3 regions of the Bradyrhizobium sp. USDA 4541 genome follow, and region 1 is predicted to be linked to each of the others. Evidence: riboswitches for the same ligand, from Rfam matches in the RefSeq annotation. Region 1 holds a riboswitch; each other region holds the start of a gene.
What was found. A riboswitch is a leader RNA that binds a small molecule or an ion and turns the genes downstream of it on or off. The one in region 1 is predicted to bind cobalamin.
Positions count from the first base shown of each region.

Region 2: linked by a shared signal. The riboswitch ahead of J2R80_RS08855 (TonB-dependent receptor) and the one ahead of J2R80_RS35520 (DUF1636 domain-containing protein) in region 1 are both predicted to bind cobalamin.
Region 3: linked by a shared signal. The riboswitch ahead of J2R80_RS11335 (TonB-dependent receptor) and the one ahead of J2R80_RS35520 (DUF1636 domain-containing protein) in region 1 are both predicted to bind cobalamin.

Region 1 is NZ_JALJZF010000001.1:7,353,184-7,357,557, reverse strand. Features, by position in the region: gene cobD (threonine-phosphate decarboxylase CobD) at 1-135, shown strand, start outside; gene J2R80_RS35530 (cobyric acid synthase) at 317-1,765, opposite strand; gene cobO (cob(I)yrinic acid a,c-diamide adenosyltransferase) at 1,777-2,430, opposite strand; cobalamin riboswitch at 2,467-2,679, shown strand; gene J2R80_RS35520 (DUF1636 domain-containing protein) at 2,773-3,147, shown strand; gene cobW (cobalamin biosynthesis protein CobW) at 3,144-4,178, shown strand; gene cobN (cobaltochelatase subunit CobN) at 4,178-4,374, shown strand, end outside.
Region 2 is NZ_JALJZF010000001.1:1,914,949-1,919,322, forward strand. Features, by position in the region: gene J2R80_RS08850 (hypothetical protein) at 1-163, opposite strand, end outside; gene J2R80_RS08855 (TonB-dependent receptor) at 275-2,557, opposite strand; cobalamin riboswitch at 2,666-2,864, opposite strand; gene J2R80_RS08860 (iron ABC transporter permease) at 2,977-4,020, shown strand; gene J2R80_RS08865 (ABC transporter ATP-binding protein) at 4,017-4,374, shown strand, end outside.
Region 3 is NZ_JALJZF010000001.1:2,431,054-2,435,427, reverse strand. Features, by position in the region: gene J2R80_RS11335 (TonB-dependent receptor) at 1-2,146, opposite strand, end outside; cobalamin riboswitch at 2,254-2,450, opposite strand; gene J2R80_RS11330 (IS5 family transposase) at 2,648-3,484, shown strand; gene J2R80_RS11325 (GTP-binding protein) at 3,614-4,374, opposite strand, start outside.

The DNA.
Region 1 (4,374 bases):
TTGGCTGCGCAGGAGAAACTTGCGCGTGCGCAGATCTGGCCGCGGGTCTTCCAGCAGAAACCGGGATGGCTGCGCCTCGGCTTGCCGGGCAGTGAGGCCGAGTGGTCGCGCCTTTCCGCCGTGTTGTCGCGCTGATTGCGACGGCGCTGCGCTCCCTCTCCCCGTTCTTACGGGGAGAGGGCTGGGGTGAGGGGCCGCATCCGCATATTCGGCGACAGCTGCGGTTGCGGAGACTCCCCCTCACCCGGAACGCATCTAGCGATGCGTTCCGACCTCTCCCCGCACGCGGGGCGAGGTGAGAAGGAATCATCTCGCTTTAACGCGCCAGCGCGAGCAGGCCTTCGACATCGAGATGGGTCTCGATGTGCCCGGCGAGCGCGTCGAGCGCGCTCTCGACCCTGGCGCCGTAAGTCTGATCCGCCGCGGGGATGTCGAGCTGTGCAAGGAACGCCTTGCGAAATTCGTCCGAGGCGAACAGGCCGTGCAGATAGCTGCCGTGAACGCGCCCGTCTGCGGAGACCGCGCCCTCAGCCGTACCGTCGAGTGATGCAAAGGGCCGCGCGCGATCCGGCCCGTCGGTGCGCCCGATATGGATTTCATAGGCGCTGATCGGTTGGCTGGTCGCGGCATGCACCGCGCTGGAGCGCGTCAGCGTCTTCTGTTCGGTCATGGTGGTCGCGACATCGAGCAGCCCGAGCCCGCGCGTTTCGCCGGCAGGACCTTCGATCCCATCGGGGTCGGCGACGCTGTGTCCAAGCATCTGGTATCCGCCGCACAGGCCGAGGACATGGCCGCCGCGGCGATGATGCGCGAGGAGGTCGATGTCCCAGCCTTGCGCGCGCAGGAAGGCGAGATCGCCGCGGGTCGATTTCGAGCCGGGCAGGATGACGAGCTTCGCATCACCCGGGATGGCTTCGCCCGGACGTACCATCACGAGATCGACGCCGGGCTCGAGCTTCAGCGGATCGAGGTCGTCGAAATTGGCAATCCGCGACAGCGCAAGGAACGCGATCTTGCACTGGCCGGGCTTGCGCGCCTCGCCGAGCCCGAGCGCATCTTCGGCCGGAAGCTCGCCGGCGCGGACGAACCAGGGCAGCACGCCAAATCCGCGCCAGGTGGTGCGCTCTTCGATCAAGCGATAGCCGTCATCGAACAGCGACGGATCGCCGCGGAATTTGTTGATGACGAAGCCCTGGATCATCGCCGCATCGTCAGGGTCGATCACCGTCTTGATGCCGACGAGCTGCGCGATCACGCCGCCGCGGTCGATGTCGCCGACCAGCACCACAGGCACGTCGGCTTTGCGCGCAAAACCCATATTGGCGATATCGGACTTGCGTAAGTTAACCTCGGCGGGACTGCCGGCGCCCTCGACCAGCACCAGATCGGCGCGCTGCTTCAGGCGCGCAAAACTCTCCAGCACCGCGCCCATCAGCGATGGTTTCATGCCGGCATATTCGCGCGCGCGTGCGGTGGCGATCCGTTTGCCGTGCACGATGACCTGGGCGCCGACATCGGTCTCGGGCTTCAGCAGCACCGGGTTCATGTCGGTGTGCGGCTCGACGCCGGCGGCGAGCGCCTGCAACGCCTGTGCGCGGCCGATCTCGCCGCCATCGACGGTCACGGCGGCGTTGTTCGACATGTTCTGCGGCTTGAACGGCAGCACGCGCAGGCCGCGCCGTCTCGCGGCGCGGGCGAGGCCGGCGACGATGAGCGATTTGCCCACGTCCGAGCCGGCTCCCTGGATCATCAATGCGCGCGCCATCGTGACGCCCGTCAGAACTCGACGCCCGGCTGGGCCTTGATGCCGGAGCGGAACGGATGCTTTACCAGCGTCATCTCGGTGACGAGATCGGCAATCTCGATTAGCTCCTCCTTGGCGTTGCGCCCGGTGAGCACGACATGGGTCATCGGCGGCTTCGACGTGGTCAGGAAGTCGACGACATCGGCGATCGCGAGGTAGTCGTAGCGTAGCGCGATGTTGATCTCGTCGAGCACGACCATGCGCAGGCTCGGGTCTGCGATCAGCTGCTTGGCCTTTTCCCAGCCGGCTTGCGCTGCCGCGATGTCGCGGGCGCGATCCTGCGTCTCCCAGGTAAAGCCTTCGCCCATGGCGTGAAATTGACAGAGATCGCCGAAATGCCCGGTGAGCAGGCGGCGCTCGCCGGTATCCCAGGCGCCCTTGATGAACTGCACCACGGCGCAGGGAAAGCCGTGCGCCACACAGCGCACGATCATGCCGAACGCGGAGGACGATTTTCCTTTGCCGGCGCCGGTATGAACGATGATCAGGCCCTTTTCACCGCTCTTGGTCGCCATGATGCGGTCGCGGGCGGCCTTCTTTTTCGCCATCTTGTCCGCGTGGCGCGCATCCGGCGAAAGATCGGTGCCGAGGGCGCCGTCTTCAGCGTCCTTTCCATCAGAAGTCATCACATTCCTTCGGCTTGACAAGTGCGAGGCTTGGACGAATGGTGGTCCTGCGTTGGTTCCTGTCCTACGACAGGCGAAGAGGGAATGCGATAGGGCTCCGCTAAATCGGGCCCGAAGCGCAGCCGCCCCCGCGACCGTGACCGGAGAGATGCCCAAGCCACTGATTCCATACGGAGTCGGGAAGGTGGGCATCGAAGGGTAAAACCTGCTCCGCAAGCCGGGAGACCTGCCAACGCAGCATGTTGTGAAACCGGCGGACGGGGTGTTCCGCGACGGGGAACGAACCTGTCCAAAATCGGTTCGTGTGCCTCATCGCTTCCCGCTGTCAATCCAGGAAGGGCGATGAGCGTTACACTTCATGTCTGCATCACCTGCCGCGCCGGCCAGACGCCGGCGGAAGGTGAGCTCGCGCCCGGTGCACGCCTGCATGCCGCGCTTGTCGAGGCCGGCGTGCCTGATGACGTCAATCTGGTTCCCGTCGCATGCCTGTCGGCCTGCAGCCAGGGTTGCTCGGTCGCGCTCAGCGCGCCGGGGCGCTGGTCCTATGTCTACGGCCGACTGTCCGCTGATAATGCCGCGGATGTGATCGCCGGTGCCTCCGCCTATGCGGCGGCGCCCGACGGCATCGTGCCGTGGCGCAGCCGTCCGGAAATCTTCCGCAAGCAATCGCTCGCCCGCATTCCACCTCTTCCCGTCGTGCCGGAGGCCGCAGAATGACCACACTCGCCAAAATTCCGGTCACCGTCGTGACCGGCTTTCTCGGCTCCGGCAAGACGACACTGATCCAGCATCTGATCCGCAATGCCAACGGCAAGAAGCTCGCGGTGCTGGTCAACGAATTCGGCAGCGAAGGCGTCGACGGCGACATCCTGAAGTCGTGCGCCGACGCCAATTGTCCGGCCGAGAACATCGTCGAACTCGCCAATGGCTGTATCTGCTGCACCGTCGCCGACGATTTCATCCCGGCGATGGAGCAGTTGCTGGCGCGGAACGTGAAGCCCGATCACATCGTGATCGAAACTTCCGGGCTCGCGCTGCCGAAGCCGCTGCTGAAAGCGTTCGACTGGCCGGAGATCCGTTCGCGGATCACGGTCGACGGCGTGATCGCGCTCGCCGACGCCGAGGCCGTCGCCGCCGGCCGTTTTGCGCCTGATCCGGCCGCGGTGGATGCGCAGCGTGCGGCGGACGACAATCTCGACCACGAGACGCCGCTGTCGGAAGTGTTCGAGGACCAGATCGCATGTGCCGATATCGTGCTGCTGACCAAGGCGGACCTCGCGGGGGCGGAGGGGATCAAGGCAGCGAAAGAGGTGATCGCGGCCGAGATGCCGCGCGAGGTGCCGATGTTGCCCGTCGTCGACGGCACGATCGACGCGCGCGTGATCCTCGGGCTCGGGGCGGCGGCGGAAAGCGATCTCGCGGCGCGGCCGTCGCATCACGATGGCGAGGAGGAACACGAGCACGACGATTTCAATTCCGTCGTGATCGATCTTCCGGAAGTTTCGGATGTCGACGCGCTGGTCGCCTCGATCAAGGGGCTGGCGCGCGAGCAGAACGTGCTGCGCGCCAAGGGCTACATCGCGGTCGAAGGCAAGCCGATGCGGCTGTTGGTGCAATCGGTCGGCGAGCGGGTGCGGCATCAGTTCGACATGCCCTGGGGCGCCCGGGCGCGGCAGTCGAAGCTCGTCGTGATCGGCGAACATGCCGACATCGATGAAGCCGCGATCAGGGCACGGCTTGGTGTCTGATGCACGTCGTCTTCCGCGAGAGCCGCGGCCTTGAGGAGACCGCGACGCCAAGGGACCTCGGCCAGGATCCGGCCGATCTCGTGGTGTTGTCGTTTTCCGACAGCGATCTTGCTGCCTTCGCGGCCGGCTGGCGGCGCGGCCGTGCTGCGCTGCCGTCGCTGCGGCTCGCCAATCTCGCGGAGCTGCGCCATCCGCT
Region 2 (4,374 bases), 5.4 Mb from region 1:
CGTCATCATTGCCGTAGCGGTCGAGCTTCGGCGTGGCGATGTCGCCGTCCTCATAGTACTCGTCGTCCTGCAACGCTGCGGGTGGCGGAGGCTTCTTCGACTTGTCGTCGGTCTTGTCCTTGATCTTCGTGCCGCCCTTGGTCTGCTTCCCGGCCTTGGCCATGCGTTTCCCCTGCGCGGGTCAAATCAGCTGCCGGAACTCTACCCCAGTTTCGGTGCGTTTGTAATGTTCGGAGACGGTGCGCGGGGCAGACCCGCCCCACCGGTTCACGCTCTAAAACGTCGCGCCGGCCTTTACCATGTAGGTGCGGCCGGGCAGCGGATAGGCCGAGAAGCGGCCTTCGGTGAACGTGCTCGCGATGGCGTAGTCGTAATAGAGCGCGTTGAACAGGTTGTTCACGCTCAGTGACCAGAAGAAGCGGTCAACTTGCCCGCTCAGCTTGATATCGGCGGTGGCGTTGCCGGGAATCCGGCTCTGGGTGTTGGCCTGATCGTTGTCCATGATGCGCGAGCTCCAGGCCCGCACCGTGGCGTCGAGCACCAGATAGTTCTGCCAGATATTCCAGGTGACGCCGAGATTGCCGGTGTAGCGCGACACCAGCGGCACGTCGTTGCCGGTCCAGATGCCTTCGCGGAACACCGCGCGGGTGATCGCCATGCCGCCGCGCAGGGTCACCGTATCGCTGAACTTGAGCGAGGCACTGGTTTCCGAGCCATAGCGGCGGGTGGGGTCGAGGTTGGTGTTGAAGAACAGCACCGGGTTGAAATGGATCTCGTTCTCGAGATCCATCAGATAGACGCTGGTCTGGACCTGAAACAGGTTGGTCTTGACCCGGAAGCCGCCCTCGACATCCTGCGAGGTCTGGGTCTTGAGCTGGAAATTCTGCGGGATCGGGGCGAAGGTCAGCGGATCGAACGACGGTCCGGATGCGACGCGCTCGTCGACATCGGGCGTGCGGAACGCGCGCGCCGCGCGGCCGAACACCGAGAAGGTGTCGGTCAGGCGATGCTCGGCGCCGACATGCAGGGCGTATTGCGTCTCGTTGCTGTCGAGCGGTGCCGCCTGCGTGTCGAACGCGAATGGCGCATTCGGGTCGTAGCGATCGCGCGCCGAGATGCTGGTATTCTGGACGCGCGCGCCGTAGGAGATGTCGGTCGTTGGCAACAGGCCCAGCGTATGTTGCCAATAGCCGGCCACGCTCTGCTGCTCGATATTGTAGATGTGGAACGGGTCGACGCCCTGATAGGCGCCGCGCGCCTCGCGGAAGCTCGAATCGTAATAGTCGATGCCGGTCAGGATCGTCGACGGCACGCCCAGCATCACATTCTTGACGCTGAGCCGCGGCGTCAGCGACCAGGTCTGCAGCGCGGCATCATTGTAGGTCGAAGCGAAGCTGATGGTCGGCATCGTGCCGAAGAAGCCGCTCTGCGTCTCGCGCTGCCGCCAGCCGCCGTCGACGATGAGGTCGACGCCGTTCATCAGCGTCTTGGTGAAGCCGGCGGTGACGCTGGCGGTCTGCTGGTTGGCATAGTCGAAGGGCGTCGCGGCGCCGCGGCGATCGGTGAGCAGCTCGTTCACGCCGATCGACGGATCGACCAGCCGTCCGCCGGGTAGGCCGAGCTTCTGGTCGCTGCCGGTGACGGTCAGGAAGGCGGTGAGATCAGGCGTCGTGTAGTTGATGTTGCCGACGGCGTTGCGCTGGTCGAGCGCATTGTTGACGCGGTAGCCGTCGGACTTGATGCCATTGCCGTAGAACGAGGTGGACCACGGTCCGGAATTGAGCGCTGCGGAGACCGCGGCCATGCGGGTGTTGAACGAGCCAGCTCCGGCCTCGGCCCGCATCGTCGTCGGCGGGCCGCCGACGCCGGTCTTGGTGATGATGTTGACGACGCCGCCCACCGCATTGTCGCCGTAAAGCACCGCGCCGCTGTTGCCGCGCGTGATCTCGATGCGCTCGATCGAATCGAGCGGAATCGTGGTGAGGTCGAAGCCGGCCTTGTCGACGTCGTTGAGGCGGCGGCCGTTGAGCAGGAACAGCGTATTGTCGGTCGCGAATGCGCCGAAGCCGCGCAGGTCGACCGACGTCTTGGCGCCGTTCGGTCCGCCATAGGGCGTTTGCAGCTGCACGCCCGGCACCTGCGCGAGGATCTCGGGTAACGACTGCACCGGCGAATGCGCGATGTCGTCGGCGGTGATCACGGCCGAGGAGGTGCCGACAATGCCGGCGAACTGGCGGCCGCCGGTGCCGCCCGTTCCGGTGGCCACACCGGTCCCTATCGTGCCCGATCCGGCTCCGCTGCCTGTATTGTTGCCTTGCGAGGTGCCCGGCGCCGGGCGTCGCGGCGCCGGCGCTTCGTCAGCGGCCGGCCTGGCGCGCGTGACGTTCTGGTCGCCCGGCTTGGTGACTTCGATCGCCGGCAGCTGATCGGGAGCGGGTGCCTCCTGCGCCCGCGCTGCGGAGACAAGGAATGCCGGCGCGAGCATCGTCGCCGGCGCGATCATCGTCGACGCGAGCAGAAGCGCGCGGCGCCGCCGATGGAAAGGGAAGGAGAACATAAGCAAGGCCTCGGCAACGTCAGTGGCACGTCACCGCGAACCAGTCTCACCATCGTGCTCACAGCATCAGGTGAAGCTCATGCCTGTACTCCCCGACCGGCAGCATCGCGTGTGACCACGGCTGACGGCAGGTCTCCTGGCTCGCGGGTCGTTACCCTTCGTCGCCTTCCCAGGACCGAGATTCCCAGTGGCCTGTGACGAAGGATTCACCGCATACAGTTGCGGGGGCAGCCGCGGCGTTGGGGAAGTTTCCCCGTACCGCATTCCCTTTTCATCTCATGAAAGAACCGTCATGTTCATCTAGGGTTCGGCCGGGTAGCAAAGTCAATCCGGCGGAAGTCGGGCGGCGGCCGCGCGGCCACGGTTTTTGTCGAGTGTCGCTTGTCTGCCACGGCGATCGCTGTAAGAGCATGGATCCGATGAGCGTGCAGGATTTTGCCTTGGCGGCCGAGGTCGCGGCGCGGCGCCGGTGGGGCGCCACGGCGGCGCTGCTCGCGCTCGTGGTCCTGTTGTGCGTGCTCTCGCTCGGCATCGGGCCGGTGCGGCTGTCGCCGCTCGCGGTGGTCGAGGCGCTGTTCGGCGGCAGCAGCGATGTGGCGCAGGTGATCGTGCGCGAGATCCGCCTGCCGCGCACCATCCTGGCATTTGCGATCGGCGGCATTCTCGGGCTGTCCGGTGCGGCGCTGCAAGGGCTGCTGCGCAATCCGCTGGCCTCGCCGTCGCTATTCGGCGCGCCGCAATCGGCGGCGTTCGGCGCGGTGCTGGTGATCGCGCTGGGCCTCGCCGATGTGCGCTCCTACGCGCTGCCGGTGGTGGCGATCATCGCCGCGTTCGGCTCGGTGTTCGCGCTGCTTGCGATCGCCGGCCGCAATGCCGGGCTGTTGATCCTGATCCTCGCTGGGCTCGCGATCTCGAGCTTTGCGGGAGCCGCGACCGCACTGGTGATGAATCTCTCGAGCAATCCGTTTGTGGTGCTGGAGATCGCGTTCTGGCTGCTCGGCTCGCTGGAGGACCGCAGCTTCCAGCACGTGGCGCTGGCGCTGCCCTTCATCGTCGCGGGCGCCGCCATCCTGCTCAGCCAGGCGAGCGCCTTCCGCGCGCTGACGCTTGGCGAGGAGGCGGCGCAGAGCCTCGGCGTCGACGTCGGGCGGTTGCGGCTCTTCGTGATCACGGGCGTGGCGCTCGGCGTCGGCGGCGCGGTCGCAGTCACCGGCACGATCGGTTTCATCGGCCTCGTCGCGCCGCATCTGATGCGTCCCGTGATCGGTCACGATCCGGCGCGGCTCTTGGTGCCGAGCGCGCTCACCGGCTCGGCGCTGCTGCTCGCCGCCGACATCGCGGTGCGCATCATTCCTTCAACCTCGGACATCAAGGTCGGCGTGCTGACCTCGATCATCGGCGTGCCGTTCTTCCTCTATCTGATCATGCGCGAGCGCCGCGCGCTCGGCGGAGGCGTGGCATGACGCTGCTCTCCGCCGCGGCGCTCAATGCCTCGCTCGGCAGCCGCAAGGTGCTGCACGATGTCTCGCTGTCGCTGCCGTCGGGCCATCTGGTCGCGCTGGTCGGCCCGAACGGCGCCGGCAAGACCACGCTGCTGCGTGCACTGGCCGGGCTGATTTCGTCGGGCGGCGAGATCCGGATCGGCGGCGATCCGCTGGCGTCGCTGCCGCTGCGCGAGCGCGCGAAGCGTTTCGCCTATCTGCCGCAGGGGCACATGGTGCACTGGCCGCTGCCGGCGCGCGACATCGTCGCGCTCGGCCGCTATCCGCACGGCGCGACCGATCCGGCGCGGCTGTCGCAGACGGATATGGAGGCGG
Region 3 (4,374 bases), 4.9 Mb from region 1:
GGTTATCCGGCTTCCACCTGACGCCGCCATTGACCACATTGTAGCCCGGACGCAGCTGAGTGTTGGCAAGATCGGAGTACATCGCACCGACGATCTGCACGCCGCCATAGACCGACCAGTTGGGCGCGAAATCCCAGGTCAGCCAGACATTCGAGACCTGCTGCGGCACGTTGACCGGGACATTGCCGTTGAAGCTGACGATCTTGCCGCCGACCACCTGGCTGTTGTTGTCGTATCTGGCGCGCAACAGCGCAAGATTGGCGTCGACGCGCCAGCCGTCGTTCAGCGCGAGCCCGATCGATCCTTCGACCCCGCGGGATGATTGCTGGCCGATCTGCAATGCCACGCCGCCGGTAGGGTTGCCGGGATCGGGAATCGTGAGCCCGGTCTTGACGATCTCGTAGGCAGCCAGCGTCCACTCGCCGCGGCCGCCCCAGAACGACTGCTTGACCCCGATCTCGGTCTGCTTGCCGGTCGCAAGCTGGAATGTCTTCTGCGTGGTCGACAGTGAGATCAGATTGCTGACCGGATCGACGCCGACCGCGTACTGGCCATAGAACGCGAGGTTCTTGATCGGCTCGTAAACGAGGCCCGCGCGCCAGCTGGTGCCCGATAGCGTCGTCTCAAAACTGTTTGCCGGCGTCTTGTAGTCGGTGCGGTCCACTTCGGGGCGATCATACCTGACCCCGGTCACCAGCGACAACTGATCGTTCAGCGAGAGCCGATCCTCGGCGAACAGCGCGTATTGATTGACGATCGCGTTGAAGCCCCGCGTGGTCGCCGTCGTCGTGGCGAAGAACGATCCGGGATCGAACACATAAGGATTGACCGACGACGCGCCGCCATAGGGCGAGTTGTTGGTATGGGTGAAGTCGATCCGGTTGACGTCGAACCCGGCGACGACCTGGTTCGCAAGGCCGAACACGTGGCCGCTGAAGGTCGTATCCATCCGGTTGCCGAGCTGCTTCTGGTCGTGGAAGATCTCGATATAGCTCGTGCGATCGATCAGCTGGGTCTTCGGATTCCAGGTGTAGTTCTCGATGTCGCGCCAGTGCCGCTCGCTGGTCAGGTAATACAGCGTGTTGTTGACCTTGATGCCGTCGGCGACGTCCCACTCGGTCTTGAACCGGGTCCAGCTGTCCTGATAGCGGATCGCGCTGTCCGCTGCATTGTAGTTCTTGAAGCGCAGCGCGTCCTGGATCGAGCCGTTGATCAGCGGCGTGCCGAAATAGCGCGACGGGCTGCGGTCGCCGTAGTCTTCCGACAGCGTGAAGGCGAGATTGTCCGACGCCTGCACCCGCACGGCAGCGGAGACCATCGCGTTCGAGGTCTTGTCGCGATCGACCCAGCCGTCCGACATGTTGCCTGTGGCATTGACGCGGTACGACACATTGGGATTGATCGGACCGGTGCTGTCCACCGAGAGCCGCCGCGTCATGTTGCTGTCGAGCGAAACCTCGGCCTCGTTAGTGGGCGTATTGAGCGGTTTCTTCGGGATCACATTGATGACGCCGCCGATCGCGCCTTCGCCGTACAGCACCGAGGCCGGACCGCGCAGCACTTCGATGCGTTGCGTCGACCAGGTGTCGTAGGGGAACGTTAGCGTGCCGGAACCGATATAGAAGCGCGTGCCGTCATACAGCGTCATCACCGAGTTGCTGCCGGCAAAGCCGCGGGTGCTGAACGACAGGCCGCCGTTGCCGGGTGCCGGCGTTGCGACGAACCCGGCCGCATCCTGGGTGACGGCATCGAGCACATTATGCTGGCCGCGTTCGGCGATGGTCTGCGCCGTGATGATCTCGACGCTTGCCGGCGTCTGCAGCGGCGTCAGGTTGAGACGACTGCCGGTGCCGCCCTGCGTGGTGGCATTGAGCGTCGGCGATGCCGATCCCGGTACGCCCGACGCCGCGACGCGCGGGGCGTTGCCGGCTGTTGCAGGCCTCGGCCGTGGCCGCGCCGCAGCGGTCATGTCACGGCTGCGCGCCGCAGGCTTCGGCTTTGCCGCAGCGGAAGGCGCGACCTCAATCGGATCGAGTCTGGTTGGTGGCGGCGTTTGTGCCGAGCCTTCGACCGGCAACAACAATGATGACAGGGAGCAGAGAAGACCGAGGCGCCATTTGCGCGCAACGGGAGAGGACGGAGACATGAAAAGGACTCGCGGTAACGTGGCACGTCACCGCGAACGTGGACTGGCGCATTGCCAAAAAAGGCAGTGCTCCGATCCCACCAGGACGCCCCCGCCCGATGTGCTCGCGTGTGACCACGACTGACGGCAGGTCTCCTGGCTCACGGGTCATCGCCTGTCGACGCCTTCCCGGGCCTGATGGCCCAGTGGCAAATTGACGAAAGGCTCGCCGTTTACAGTTGCGGGGACAGCTGCGGCATTGGGGTTACCCTCGCACCGCATTCCCTTTTGATCCCCGAAGGGAACCGTCGGCAAAAACGATAGGTGCTGGCTGCAGAGCTGTCAATTCGATGCGATTGTCGCAGACCTGCTTTGCGGGTGATGCTGCGGCGATGACACAGCGACGTCGAGGGCTGACGCCGAAAAGCAACCCGTCATCCTGAGAGCCTGACTGAAAAATGGGTGAGTGATCTCAGTGGGGTGTGATTCCATCGGATTTGCAAAGATTCGAGGGAGAGCACGATGCCCTGGACCAAGATCACTCGGGAGCAATATCGGCGGGACGATCTGCGTTATGCAAGCGATATGACCGATGCGGAGTGGGCGGTGATCAGACGCCTGTTGCCGCGAGCGAACCGGCGCGGCCGGCCGCGTAAGACGGAGCTGCGTCGTGTGATCGAAGCGATCCTCTATATCGTTTCGACCGGCTGCCAGTGGCGGGCGTTGCCGCAGGAGTTCCCGCCCTATTCGACGGTGCAGGGCTATTTTTATAGATGGCGGGATACAGGCCGGTGGCAGAGGATTGTCAGCGTGCTTGTCCGCCGGGCGCGAAAAAAGCTTGGACGGACACCGAAGCCGACGGCAGCCGTGATCGACAGTCAAAGTGCGCCAACCACGCAAGCTGGCGGACCGCGCGGCTACGATGCAGGCAAGCGCATCTACGGCCGCAAGCGGCACATCGTGACGGATACCAATGGCCTCCTCCTCGGGGTTCATGTTCATCCGGCCAACGTTCAGGACTGCCATGGCGCCGTACCGCTGCTGAAGAACGTGCGGATGAACTTCCCCCGGCTGCGCCACGTCTTTGCCGACCGGATCTACCGCGGAAATCAACTCCTCGACGCGCTCTCAGACTGCGGTCCATGGACTGTCGAGATCGTCGAGCGGCCCCAAGGCGTCAAAGGCTTCCAGCTTCTGCCGAGGCGGTGGGTGGTTGAACGCACATTCGCTTGGTTCGGCAGATGCCGCCGCCTCGCCAAGGACTTCGAGGCGACGGTGGCAACCGAAGCTGCCTGGCTGCTGATTGCACACATCAGGCTCCTGACCCGCAGACTCGCGGCTGCAGCTAAGGTTGGGTGATTTATGAGTCAGACTCTGAGGAGCGCGGCACGCGCGTCTCGAAGGATGCACGGCCCGGCTGGTGGCCGATTCATCCTTCGAGACGCTGCTTCCCTCGCACCTCAGTATGACGGGAAACGTAGGTTCGCGTCACTGAGCCTCGACGCATCCCTGCATCACCTCATCAATCTCCGCGCGCGACAGCGCACCCATCTCGGCGATGAACACGATGCGCGTGCGCGGCACGCCGGGCGACGGCACGCCGCCCGCAGCCAAGGTCGCGCGGCCGCCGGCGAGTTGAAACACGGTCAGCCGCCCGGGCTGCTCCACCGTCTCGAACAATCCCTTCGCCCGCGCCAGCTTCGGCGCCAGTCTGCCGATCGCCTGCTGCAAGCGCGGCAGCACGACGGGCCACTCCGAGGTCCAGCTCAGCGTCTCGAAGCGATCGGACGCCGGCCGTCGCGGCGCGGTCTCGCGCGGAGCCGGCACATGATCGAGGTCCGCCGGGAACAGCAGCGCGGCCGGCACCTCGCCATGCAAGGCATCCACCACCACGGCCGCCGGACGCACCGCGCGCACGGCGTCGCGGATCGCGGCGCACGCAGCGGCGTCAGTCAGATCGACCTTGCTCAGCGCCACCACATCCGCCGCCCGGAGCTGCGAGCGCAGCAGCGCATCGTTCAGCATCGCCGCAGGCTGCGTCGCGTCGACCACGCACAGCACGGTCTCCAGCGGCGCCTCCTTCCAGATCACGGGATCCATCAGGTTGCGGATGATGTCGGCGGGATCGGCGATCCCGCTGGTCTCGATCACGATGAATTCGGGACGCGGATCACGCCGCAGCAAGGTTGCGAGCGTGCGCAGCAGGTCGCCCTCGAGTGTGCAGCAGATGCAGCCATTGCTCAGGCTGA